3 regions of the Pseudomonas phytophila genome follow, and region 3 is predicted to be linked to each of the others. Evidence: riboswitches for the same ligand, from Rfam matches in the RefSeq annotation. Region 3 holds a riboswitch; each other region holds the start of a gene.
The links. Region 3 has a riboswitch for cobalamin ahead of cobO (cob(I)yrinic acid a,c-diamide adenosyltransferase). Riboswitches for the same ligand answer to the same signal wherever they lie in the genome.
Positions count from the first base shown of each region.

Region 1: linked by a shared signal. The riboswitch ahead of K3169_RS20300 (ABC transporter substrate-binding protein) and the one ahead of cobO (cob(I)yrinic acid a,c-diamide adenosyltransferase) in region 3 are both predicted to bind cobalamin.
Region 2: linked by a shared signal. The riboswitch ahead of K3169_RS14770 (CbtB domain-containing protein) and the one ahead of cobO (cob(I)yrinic acid a,c-diamide adenosyltransferase) in region 3 are both predicted to bind cobalamin.

Region 1 is NZ_CP081201.1:4,489,834-4,493,101, reverse strand. Features, by position in the region: gene K3169_RS20305 (FecCD family ABC transporter permease) at 1-668, opposite strand, end outside; gene K3169_RS20300 (ABC transporter substrate-binding protein) at 665-1,705, opposite strand; gene K3169_RS20295 (hypothetical protein) at 1,704-1,943, shown strand; cobalamin riboswitch at 1,908-2,103, opposite strand; gene pcsA (phosphatidylcholine synthase) at 2,315-3,034, shown strand; gene K3169_RS20285 (transposase) at 3,175-3,268, shown strand, end outside.
Region 2 is NZ_CP081201.1:3,247,222-3,250,489, reverse strand. Features, by position in the region: gene cobW (cobalamin biosynthesis protein CobW) at 1-792, opposite strand, end outside; cobalamin riboswitch at 917-1,156, opposite strand; cobalamin riboswitch at 1,214-1,438, shown strand; gene K3169_RS14770 (CbtB domain-containing protein) at 1,535-1,720, shown strand; gene K3169_RS14765 (CbtA family protein) at 1,730-2,437, shown strand; gene K3169_RS14760 (cobalamin biosynthesis protein) at 2,644-3,060, shown strand; gene cobM (precorrin-4 C(11)-methyltransferase) at 3,098-3,268, shown strand, end outside.
Region 3 is NZ_CP081201.1:4,977,300-4,980,567, forward strand. Features, by position in the region: gene K3169_RS22500 (cobyrinate a,c-diamide synthase) at 1-776, opposite strand, end outside; gene cobO (cob(I)yrinic acid a,c-diamide adenosyltransferase) at 787-1,398, opposite strand; cobalamin riboswitch at 1,496-1,714, opposite strand; gene K3169_RS22510 (PQQ-dependent sugar dehydrogenase) at 1,817-3,160, shown strand.

The DNA.
Region 1 (3,268 bases), 490 kb from region 3:
CAGACCGCCAGACCGATCAACACCACGGGCACGGCCAGCGTGACCGATTGCCAACGCACGCCGCTGAGGTTGCCCAATAGCCAGAACATGATGCCGCGTGCCTGTTCGGAGTTGGCCGACTTGGTGATCAGGAAGGAGGTCAGGGCGTTGAACAGTTGCGAACCGGCGATGCCCGCGAGAATGATCTGCCCGCTGCCACTGACCGCGCCAGTACTGCGAGCGAGCAGGGCGACCAGTACAAACGCCGCCATGGCCCCGGCAAAGGCTCCGGCTGACAAAGAGATGGCACCTGCGCCAACGCCGATGATCGCCACCAGCACCGCGCCGGTCGAGGCCCCGGCGGAGATGCCCAGCAAGTAAGGATCGGCCAGTGGGTTGCGCAGCAGTGATTGCAGGACCACACCTGAGATAGCCAGCCCTGCGCCGCATGCTGCGGCAACCAGGGCACGGGTCAGTCGGTAATTCCAGACGATGCCTTCATCGATAGGGTCCAGCACGAAACCAGCCCCCCACAATTTGTTGGCCAGCACCTGAAACACCAGTGACAGGCTGATTGGCGTCTCACCAATCGCAATGCCCGCGACGATCGCCACCAGCAAAACGGCCAGCACCCAGGCCCCGTGCAGGCAAATCTTGCGCAACAAGCGACCGGCGAACTGAGCTGTCATGGGTGCAGATCGAATTTGTCGATGGCGTCCGCCAGTTCATCGATGCCGTCGAACGTGCGAATCGTCGCTTCCATGGCTTGTGCGTCGAGAATCACGATCCGGTTGTGCTTCACCGCGTCCATGTTTTTGGTGACTGGATCGGTCTTGAGGAATTCCAGTTTTTTCTGGAAGTCATCGGCCGGAAAGCGGCGGCGGTCCATGCGTGCCAGTACCAGAATGGTCGGGTTGGCCTTGGCGATGGTTTCCCAGCCGACCGTCGGCCATTCCTCATCGGACTGCACGATGTTGCGGATGCCCAGGGTGTCCATCATGAACGCCGGAATGCCCTTGCGTCCGGCGACATAAGGGTCAACATTCAGGTCGGCGCTGGAAAACCAGAACACTGCCGAGGCGTCTTTCAGGTGTTTGCCTTTGACGCTGGCCTGAGCCTTGGCAAGGCGCGCCTGCAGGTCGGCGTTCAACTCGGCACCGCGAGCCTGGACATCGAAGATTTGTGCCAGTTGCGTGACGGTCTTGTACAGGCTGTCAATCGAGAACGGACGCAGGCGCGTGCCGTCCGCCCCCACCAGATTGTCCTTGCCTTCGCAGTCCGACGGCATGAGGTAGGTGGGGATTTTCATTTCGTTGAATTGCTGTCGGGTGCCGACCACGCCTTGGGGACCCACCATCCATTCGAATTGTACTGCGACCAGTTCCGGACGCTTGTTGATCACCGCTTCGAAGCTGGGATCGTTATCGGCCAGACGCGGGATTTTGTCGTTGAGGTCCTTGAACCGGGGCAGCACGTTGTTGAACCACAGTGACGTACCGACCACTTTGTCGCCCAGCCCGAGGGAGTAAAGGATTTCAGTGGCCGACTGGCCAATGGTCACCGCTTTGCCGGGTGCTTTGGCGAAGGTCAGCGGCACGCCGCAGTTATCGAGGGTCAACGGGTAGGTTGTCTGTGTGGCGGAGATTTGTGGGGCAGGGTTGGCCGCCAGCGTCAGCGCAGAAAAACCCAGACCGGCAAGCAGCACAGCAAAACGAGGCAAAGACATGAAAAACGATCTCCATTCGAACGGTTATCCGCACGATGGTGTTCTGGCTGGATACACATCACGACTTGCTGCTGGCATAGGTCCGGCAGGGTCAATCAGTCACGGCTATTTCGCCGTGCTGACGGATGTACTCCCCGGACACCCCGCCGGTGGGTCAGTTGCCAGAAAGCGCGACCGCTTGACGGGTTGTCCCGCAACGGCGATGCAGCTTCCTGATGTCGGCAGGTCTCCTGACTGACGCATCATCGCCGTGCTCGGGCCTTCCCGGAGTGACCCAGTGGCATCGATGGAGCAGGGCTCAGCGCCTACAGTTGCGGGGGCAGTTCCGGTTGACGACCTTGAGGTCATCACGGATTCCCTATTAATCCCGTTTGGAAACCGACGGGCGGCATGGTAATGGATATGCTTAAAAGAGTGGGGATTTTTCCTGTATCAGCCGTTGGCAGACAGTTTTTTATCGTACGTTTCGCTTGCTCGGCGCATGATGCAAGCCTTTAATGGCCGGGTGTTAACACCGTCCGGCGGTGAACCTTATCGACCGATAGCCGGTCGATAGTCCGTCCAACCAGGTTTACACTGGTCCGCTTCACCTTTTGGAGACATTTTCCTGTGATATCGACTCAACGAGTGGCCTGGCTTAAAGCCTGGGGTGCCCACGGTTTTACCGCCACCGGCGTGGTCATCGCATTCCTGGCGACCATTGCCCTGTTCGATGATCAGGCCAAAGCCTGCCTGTTGTGGCTAGGCCTGGCACTGGCGGTAGACGGCGTCGATGGCTCGCTCGCACGCAAATTCAACGTGCAATCCGTGTTGCCGGGCTTTGACGGTTCGGTACTGGACCTGGTCATTGACTACCTGACGTATGTGTTTATTCCTGCGTTGTTCATTTATAGCTACATTCCGTTGCCGCCTTATACGCTGTTACTGAGCACGGCGATCATTCTGGTCTCGTCGCTGTTCTGTTTCTGCAATCTGGAAATGAAGAGCAAGGACAATTACTTCCAAGGCTTCCCTGCGGCCTGGAACGTGGTGGCGCTGTGTCTGTACATCATTCAGCCGACACCTTGGGTGACCTTCCTGACGATTATCGGTCTGGCATTGCTGACCGTGACCAGAATGAAGTTTCTACACCCATTCAGAGTGCGTCGTTTCATGCCGCTGAACATCCTGGTCACTACGATCTGGTTGATCACCAGTGCGTTGCTGATCATCAACCACCCGCATAACGGGCCAGTGGTCATGGGCATATGGTTCACGATGTCGGCTTACTTTATCGGCATCTGCCTGTGGCGTACGTCGCTGGAATATTGGGGTAAGTGGCGGGCTTGACGGGCTAGCCACACAGTCTTCATCGCGAGCAAGCTCGGCTCCTACAGGATCGCGCTAAACCTGTAGGAGCCGAGCTGAACTGGCTTAATGATCCCGGACACCTCTTAAGGGCGATATGATTCGCCCAATCAGGAGGTTCCATGCAAGAGCGAAAGACCTACACCCGCGAGTTCAAGCAACGTGCTGCGAGCATGGTTCTTGATGACAACTGCTCAGTTCCCGATGTCTGTGCAT
Region 2 (3,268 bases), 1.7 Mb from region 3:
AATGGAGTCGAACGCGTCATGGTCGTGGTCATCATGATCATCGCCTTCGTGGTGATCATGATGGGTCTTGCGGCCATCGATATGCTGCTCGGATTCAGCCCCCAACCCCAGCAAGACATTGATCGGCAGACGACCGCTGCTGGCTTCGATGACCTTGACCGCAGGCGGCAGCTCTTCGGAGACTTCAGCGCGCACCGCAGCCAGACCGGCCGCGTCCATCATGTCGGACTTGTTGAGGATGACCAGATCGGCGCTGGCCAGTTGATCGGCGAACAGCTCATGCAATGGCGACTCATGATCCAGGTTCGGATCGAGCTTGCGCTGAGCGTCGACCTGATCAGGGAATGCAGCAAACGTACCTGCAAGTACTGCCGGACTGTCGACAACAGTAATTACCGCATCGACGGTGCATGCATTGCGAATTTCCGGCCACTGGAAGGCTTGTACCAGTGGCTTTGGCAGGGCCAGACCGGAAGTTTCGATGAGGATGTGATCCAGATCGCCACGACGCGCAACCAGTTCACGCATGACCGGGAAGAACTCTTCCTGCACGGTGCAACAAAGACAGCCGTTGGCCAGCTCATAAACGCGGCCAACCGCCTCTTCTTCAGTGCAGCCAATGGTGCATTGTTTGAGGATTTCGCCGTCGATGCCCAGCTCGCCGAACTCATTGACGATAACCGCAATGCGTCGACCTTCCGCGTTATCCAGCATATGGCGCAGCAAGGTGGTTTTGCCCGAACCGAGGAAGCCGGTAACGATAGTGACGGGAAGTTTGGCCAGTGTTTTCATCGGATGCCCTTTGGCAATACGGCGGGCAAGCGGGACGAAAACCCTGTGTAGCCACAGATGTGTAGCCACAGAGATACGATTCGCCACCGGATCACCCCGCCCGGTTGTAGTGAGAATTCGTCGGGCTCAAGGCCCGAATCGAGGCAGGTCTCCTGGCTTGCGGTACCCATGGAAAGCTTCCAGGGCAGTCATTGCGCCTTCCCGCCCTTGACGGGCAGTGGCTGTACAGAGAGTGCAATGACCGTGCGATAAATCAGCACCGCTTACAGTTGCGGGGGCAGCCGCGGCATTACCGCGTTCCCGTCTTAGCTCCAAATCGTCTGACCCGCAGATAGACTGGAGAACCTCGAACCCGCAAGGCTACGCAGTGACTGCGGGCAGGTCAATCAACTGATTGACGTTCCACGCAGGCGCATGCTCTCCTACATGCCTTGTTACGGGTGCCCCTCACGGGGTGAAACGGGAAACCGGTGAGTTCAGACCTCTGGTCTGTGCAAGTCCGGCGCTGCCCCCGCAACGGTAAGCGAGCGAAGAATCAGATCCACTGTGCGCATCACGGCATGGGAAGGCGATTCTTGCAGGTCGGCGCCATTCAGCGCTCAACCCCTCGCAAGCCCGGAGACCGGCCCGACATGAAACAAATAACGAACCCGCGGTGGGCGGGCGCAGTTGCACTCCCCTGATATTCGTCAGTGGGATAGTGCTGCGCATGCCTGCTTGCCGACATCAAGAGGGAAGCGCCATGTCGATCAGTACAACCAGCCATTCCGCCAACACTGCAACTACCCAGAGCCAACGTCTGACCGCCGCCATCAGCGCAGCCATTCTTGGCGCCTGCCTGGTCTATTTTGCCGGGTTCTCGCATATCGAAGCGGTCCACAATGCCGCTCACGACACCCGGCACAGCGCCGCCTTCCCTTGCCATTGAGACCTGACCATGTTCAAGCGAATCGCTCAAACGGCCGGGTTCACCGGCCTGCTCGCCGCCCTGCTGTTGACCCTGCTGCAAAGTTTCTGGATCACTCCGTTGATCCTGCAAGCCGAAACCTACGAGAACACGCCTGCCGAGCAGGTTCATGAGCATTCACATGGCGAAGCCGCACCCGCTGGTCACGTGCATGATGATGAAGCCTGGTCGCCGGAAGACGGCTGGCAGCGCATCGTGTCGACCACCGGGGGCAATCTGGTGGTCGCCGTCGGTTTCGCACTAATGCTGGCCGCGTTGTACACGTTGCGAGCGCCTGGCAAGACTTCGCAAGGCCTGTTCTGGGGGCTGGCCGGCTTTGCGGTGTTTACTCTGGCGCCAACTTTGGGCCTGCCGCCCGAGCTGCCGGGCACCGCTGCAGCGGACCTCAATCAGCGACAAATCTGGTGGATTGGCACCGCGGCCTCGACGGCTGTCGCGCTCGCGCTGATCGTGTTTGCCCAGAACTGGTTATTGAAAGCCTTGGGGGTGGCGATTCTGGTAGTGCCTCATCTTATTGGTGCACCGCAGCCTGAAACCCACGAGAGCCTGGCACCTGAGGCGCTGGAGTCGCAATTCGTGATGGCTTCGCTGCTGACCAACGCAGTGTTCTGGATCGCCATGGGGCTGATCAGCACATGGCTGTTCCGTCGTAACAATCCTGAGCAGGACCAAGCGTGACCTTGAGCAACTTTGACATACGCTGTCGCGCAGCAAACATTGGACCGGTAGGAGCTAACTTGTTGGCGAAGCGGAATTTCTGACGATGCAGGTCCGACGTCTCGCCAACAAGTTGGCTCCAGGATCACCCGTTTGCTGCTCGGCAGCGCTGTATCAGAGCCACCGGGCGACCGCCTGCAGAAAAGCATTTCAATTCAGTGAGTAATATTTTGCTTGATAACAAGCGTCCGACCCTGGTGGTCGGCCTCGGTTGCCAGCGCGACTGCTCTGCGGGCGCACTGCTGGAACTGATCGAGCGCAGCCTTGAAAGTCATAATCTGCGCCTTAAAGACATCAGCGCCCTCGCTTCCATAGATTTGAAAAGCCGAGAGCCAGGACTGCTGGAGCTCGCGAATCAGCTTGATTTGCCGTTGAGTTTCTTCAACGCCGAACAATTGGCCGCTTACGAACCGCAGCTTAGCCATCGCTCCCAAATCGCCTATGATCACACCGGCTGCTATGGCATCGCAGAAAGCTCAGCGCTGGCGCTGGCAAGCCAATCAGGGACGGCCGAGCTGCTGATCCCCCGCCAGAAATCTTCTCAAGTCACCTTTGCCTTGGCCATTGCCCGGCCAATTCGCTGATAATCGCGATTTTTGCCCCTACACATCTGGAGTCTTCATGACGGTTTTTTTCATCGGCGCGGGTCCCGGCGATCCTGAGCTGATCACGGTCAAGGGCCAACGATTGATCCGCAGTTGCCCGGTGATCATCTATGCAGGCTCGCTGGTGCCTGCTGCCGTTCTGGAGGGTCATCAGGCGGTTCAGGTGAGCAACAGTGCCGAACTGCAC
Region 3 (3,268 bases):
AAGTCCAGACTCGCGCCGTAGGTAAAGGCGAACGCCTCATCGTGAGCGATGGCGATGCGCACGCCTTCAAGCAGCGGCTCGGCTGGAATAATTTCCGGAGCAGCGAAGGTCACGGCGGGTGGTAAGGCCACTTCGCAGGTGCTGGCCAGTGCATCAGCCGCTGAGTCCAGGCGCAGGTCCAGGTCATTCAGCTCACTGGCTTGTACCAAGCCGAGATGACGGCTTGGCAGCTCGATTCCGGTTTCCCGTGACAACGCGCCGTACCAGCGCAAACCTTCGGTGAGGCTGCCTTCCAGCAATTGCGCATGGCGCACAGTGCCGACACGGTTGGCCAACACACCGGCGAACGGCAGGTCCGGCTGATAGCGCGCCAGCCCCAGGGCCAATGCGCCAAAGGTCTGGGCCATGGCCGTACCGTCGATCACGCCCAATACCGGGACACCAAAATGACGAGCCAGATCAGCGCTGGACGGCGTACCGTCGAACAAGCCCATCACGCCTTCAATCAGAATCAGATCAGCCTCGCCCGCAGCTTCCCACAACAGGCGACGGCTTTCATCGGCGCCGACCATCCACAGGTCGAGCTGATAGACCGGCGCACCGCTGGCCCGCTCAAGAATCATCGGGTCGAGAAAATCCGGCCCACACTTGAACACGCGAACCTTGCGGCCCTGATTGCGATGCAGGCGAGCCAATGCGGCGGTGACGGTGGTTTTACCCTGACCCGAAGCGGGCGCGGCGATCAATACCGCCGGACAGTGACGCGGCTCGCTCATGACAGTGCGCTCACAGCTCAATGCCTTTCTGGGCACGAATACCAGACTGGAAGGCGTGCTTGACCACGGTGATATCGGAAACCGTGTCGGCCATGTCGATCATTTCCGGCTTGGCGCCGCGACCGGTCACGATCACGTGCTGCATCGGCGGACGCGCCTGCAAGTCGCTGAGTACCCGCTCGATGTCCAGATAGCCGTGCTTGAGGGCAATGTTCAGTTCGTCCAGCACCACCAGGCCAATGGACGGATCACGGAGCATTTCCAGAGATACTTCCCAAGCGGCTTCGGCCGCAGCGATATCGCGCTGACGGTCCTGGGTTTCCCAGGTGTATCCCTCGCCCATTACGTAGTAACGGACCTGTTCCGGAAAACGCCGAAAGAAGAACTCTTCGCCCGTGCTGTGACTGCCTTTGATGAACTGCACGACGCCGCACTGGATGTCGTGGCCCATGGCCCGGGCGAGCATGCCGAACGCGGAGCTGCTTTTGCCTTTGCCATTGCCGGTCAAGACCAACAGCAAACCGCATTCGTTAGGGGCGCTGGCAATGCGCTCGTCCATGACGGCTTTCTTGCGCAGCATGCGCGCCAGATGGCGTTCGTCACGTTCAGGGGATTCGTTCATCTCAGCTCTCCGCTTGAGGGCACGCGAAAGCAGACGGAGGGCATAGCAAAGACTGACAGCACGACCACAGGTCATGCGCAGAGCATCGCCCGCCGTGATGCTGTTGAATGGATCAGGCCGGTCTCCGGGCTCATGAGCGGGCGAACCCGGCTGCGCGCCTTCCCATGCCTGAGCACAGTGGCAGTTTGCACAGTTTTCACTCATTTACCGTTGCGGGGGCAGCGCCGGAATAGCTCGAAAAATAGCGAGCGCACCGGCTTCCCTGTTTCACTCGATCAGTCCGCGGACGATGAGCACCTGAAACAAGCGCGCAGGTTAGAGCCTTGCCCCCGGAGCGTCAATCAACACAGGGGTTGAACCTCAACCGCGTGAGGGCCTCTACCGCTTACTGCACCACTGCCCGTTACGGAGATCCACCATGTTCACGCTCAAACCGCACTACGCCGTCTTGCTCGTGCTCGCCGCTGGCCTCGCGGGCTGTGGCGAGTCCTCGACCCTGCAAGTCACGGACGGAACAGGCCCGTCTCCGAAGTTGCCGGAGCCCAACACAACCCTGATCCCAACGGTCAACATCGCCCCGGCCGTCGGCTGGCCGCAGGGTGGCAAACCAGTTGCGGCCCCGGGCACCCAGGTCGCCGCCTTCGCTGAAAACCTCGATCACCCGCGCTGGCTGTATGTGTTGCCCAATGGCGATGTGCTGGTTGCCGAAACCAATTCCCCGCCCAAACCCGATGACGATCAAGGCGTCCGTGGCTGGGTCATGAAGAAAGTCATGGGCCGCGCCGGGGCCGGCGTGCCCAGCCCTAACCGGATTACCCTGTTGCGCGACAAGGATCACGACGGCGTGGCAGAAACCCGCACCGTGTTTCTGGAAAACCTCAACTCGCCGTTTGGCATGACGATGGTGGGTAACACGCTCTATGTGGCCGATACCGACCGGCTGATCAGCTTCCCCTATAAAGATGGACAGACGGCGATCACCGCGCAACCGACCAAAATCGTCGATTTGCCCGGCGGTACGCTGAATCACCACTGGACCAAAAACGTCATCGCCAGCAAAGACGGCAGCAAGCTTTACGTAACGGTTGGCTCGAACAGCAACGTGGCGGAAAACGGCATGGCAGCTGAAGAAGGTCGGGCAGCAATCTGGGAAGTAGACCCGGCGAGCAAAACCCACCGCATCTTCGCCTCGGGTCTGCGCAACCCGAACGGCATGGACTGGGAGCCGACCACGGGCAAGTTGTGGACCGCGGTCAACGAGCGCGACGAAATCGGCAGTGACCTTGTGCCTGACTACGTGACCTCGGTTCAGGACGGAGCCTTTTACGGCTGGCCGTACAGCTATTACGGCCAGCATGTGGATGAGAGGGTTAAACCACAAAATCCGGAGCTGGTTGCCAAAGCGATCGCGCCTGACTTCGCGGTGGGTCCGCACACGGCCTCGCTAGGCCTGGTCTTCGCCGACGGCAAAACCTTGCCTGCACCGTTTAACGAAGGGATGTTCATCGGCCAGCACGGCTCGTGGAACCGCAAACCACACAGCGGATACAAGGTGCTGTTCGTGCCATTCAAAGACGGCAGACCAGCTGGTACGCCAATCGACCTGCTGAGCGGCTTCCTCAACGCCGACGAAAAAGCACAGGGCCGCCCGGTTGGCGTGGTGAATGACCATCAGGGTGGCTTGCTGGTGGCCGATGATGTGGGCAACAAAATCTGGCGGGTGACGGGAGCGAAGGCACAACAGGCGGGTTTGAAGCCTTAGCCCTAAGGATCGCTGGATCGGGGGCATGCCTTCAGATTACGGTAAGTCCACTGACGCCATCGCGAGCAAGCTCACTCCTACAGAAGATCGAATTCCAACTGTAGGAGT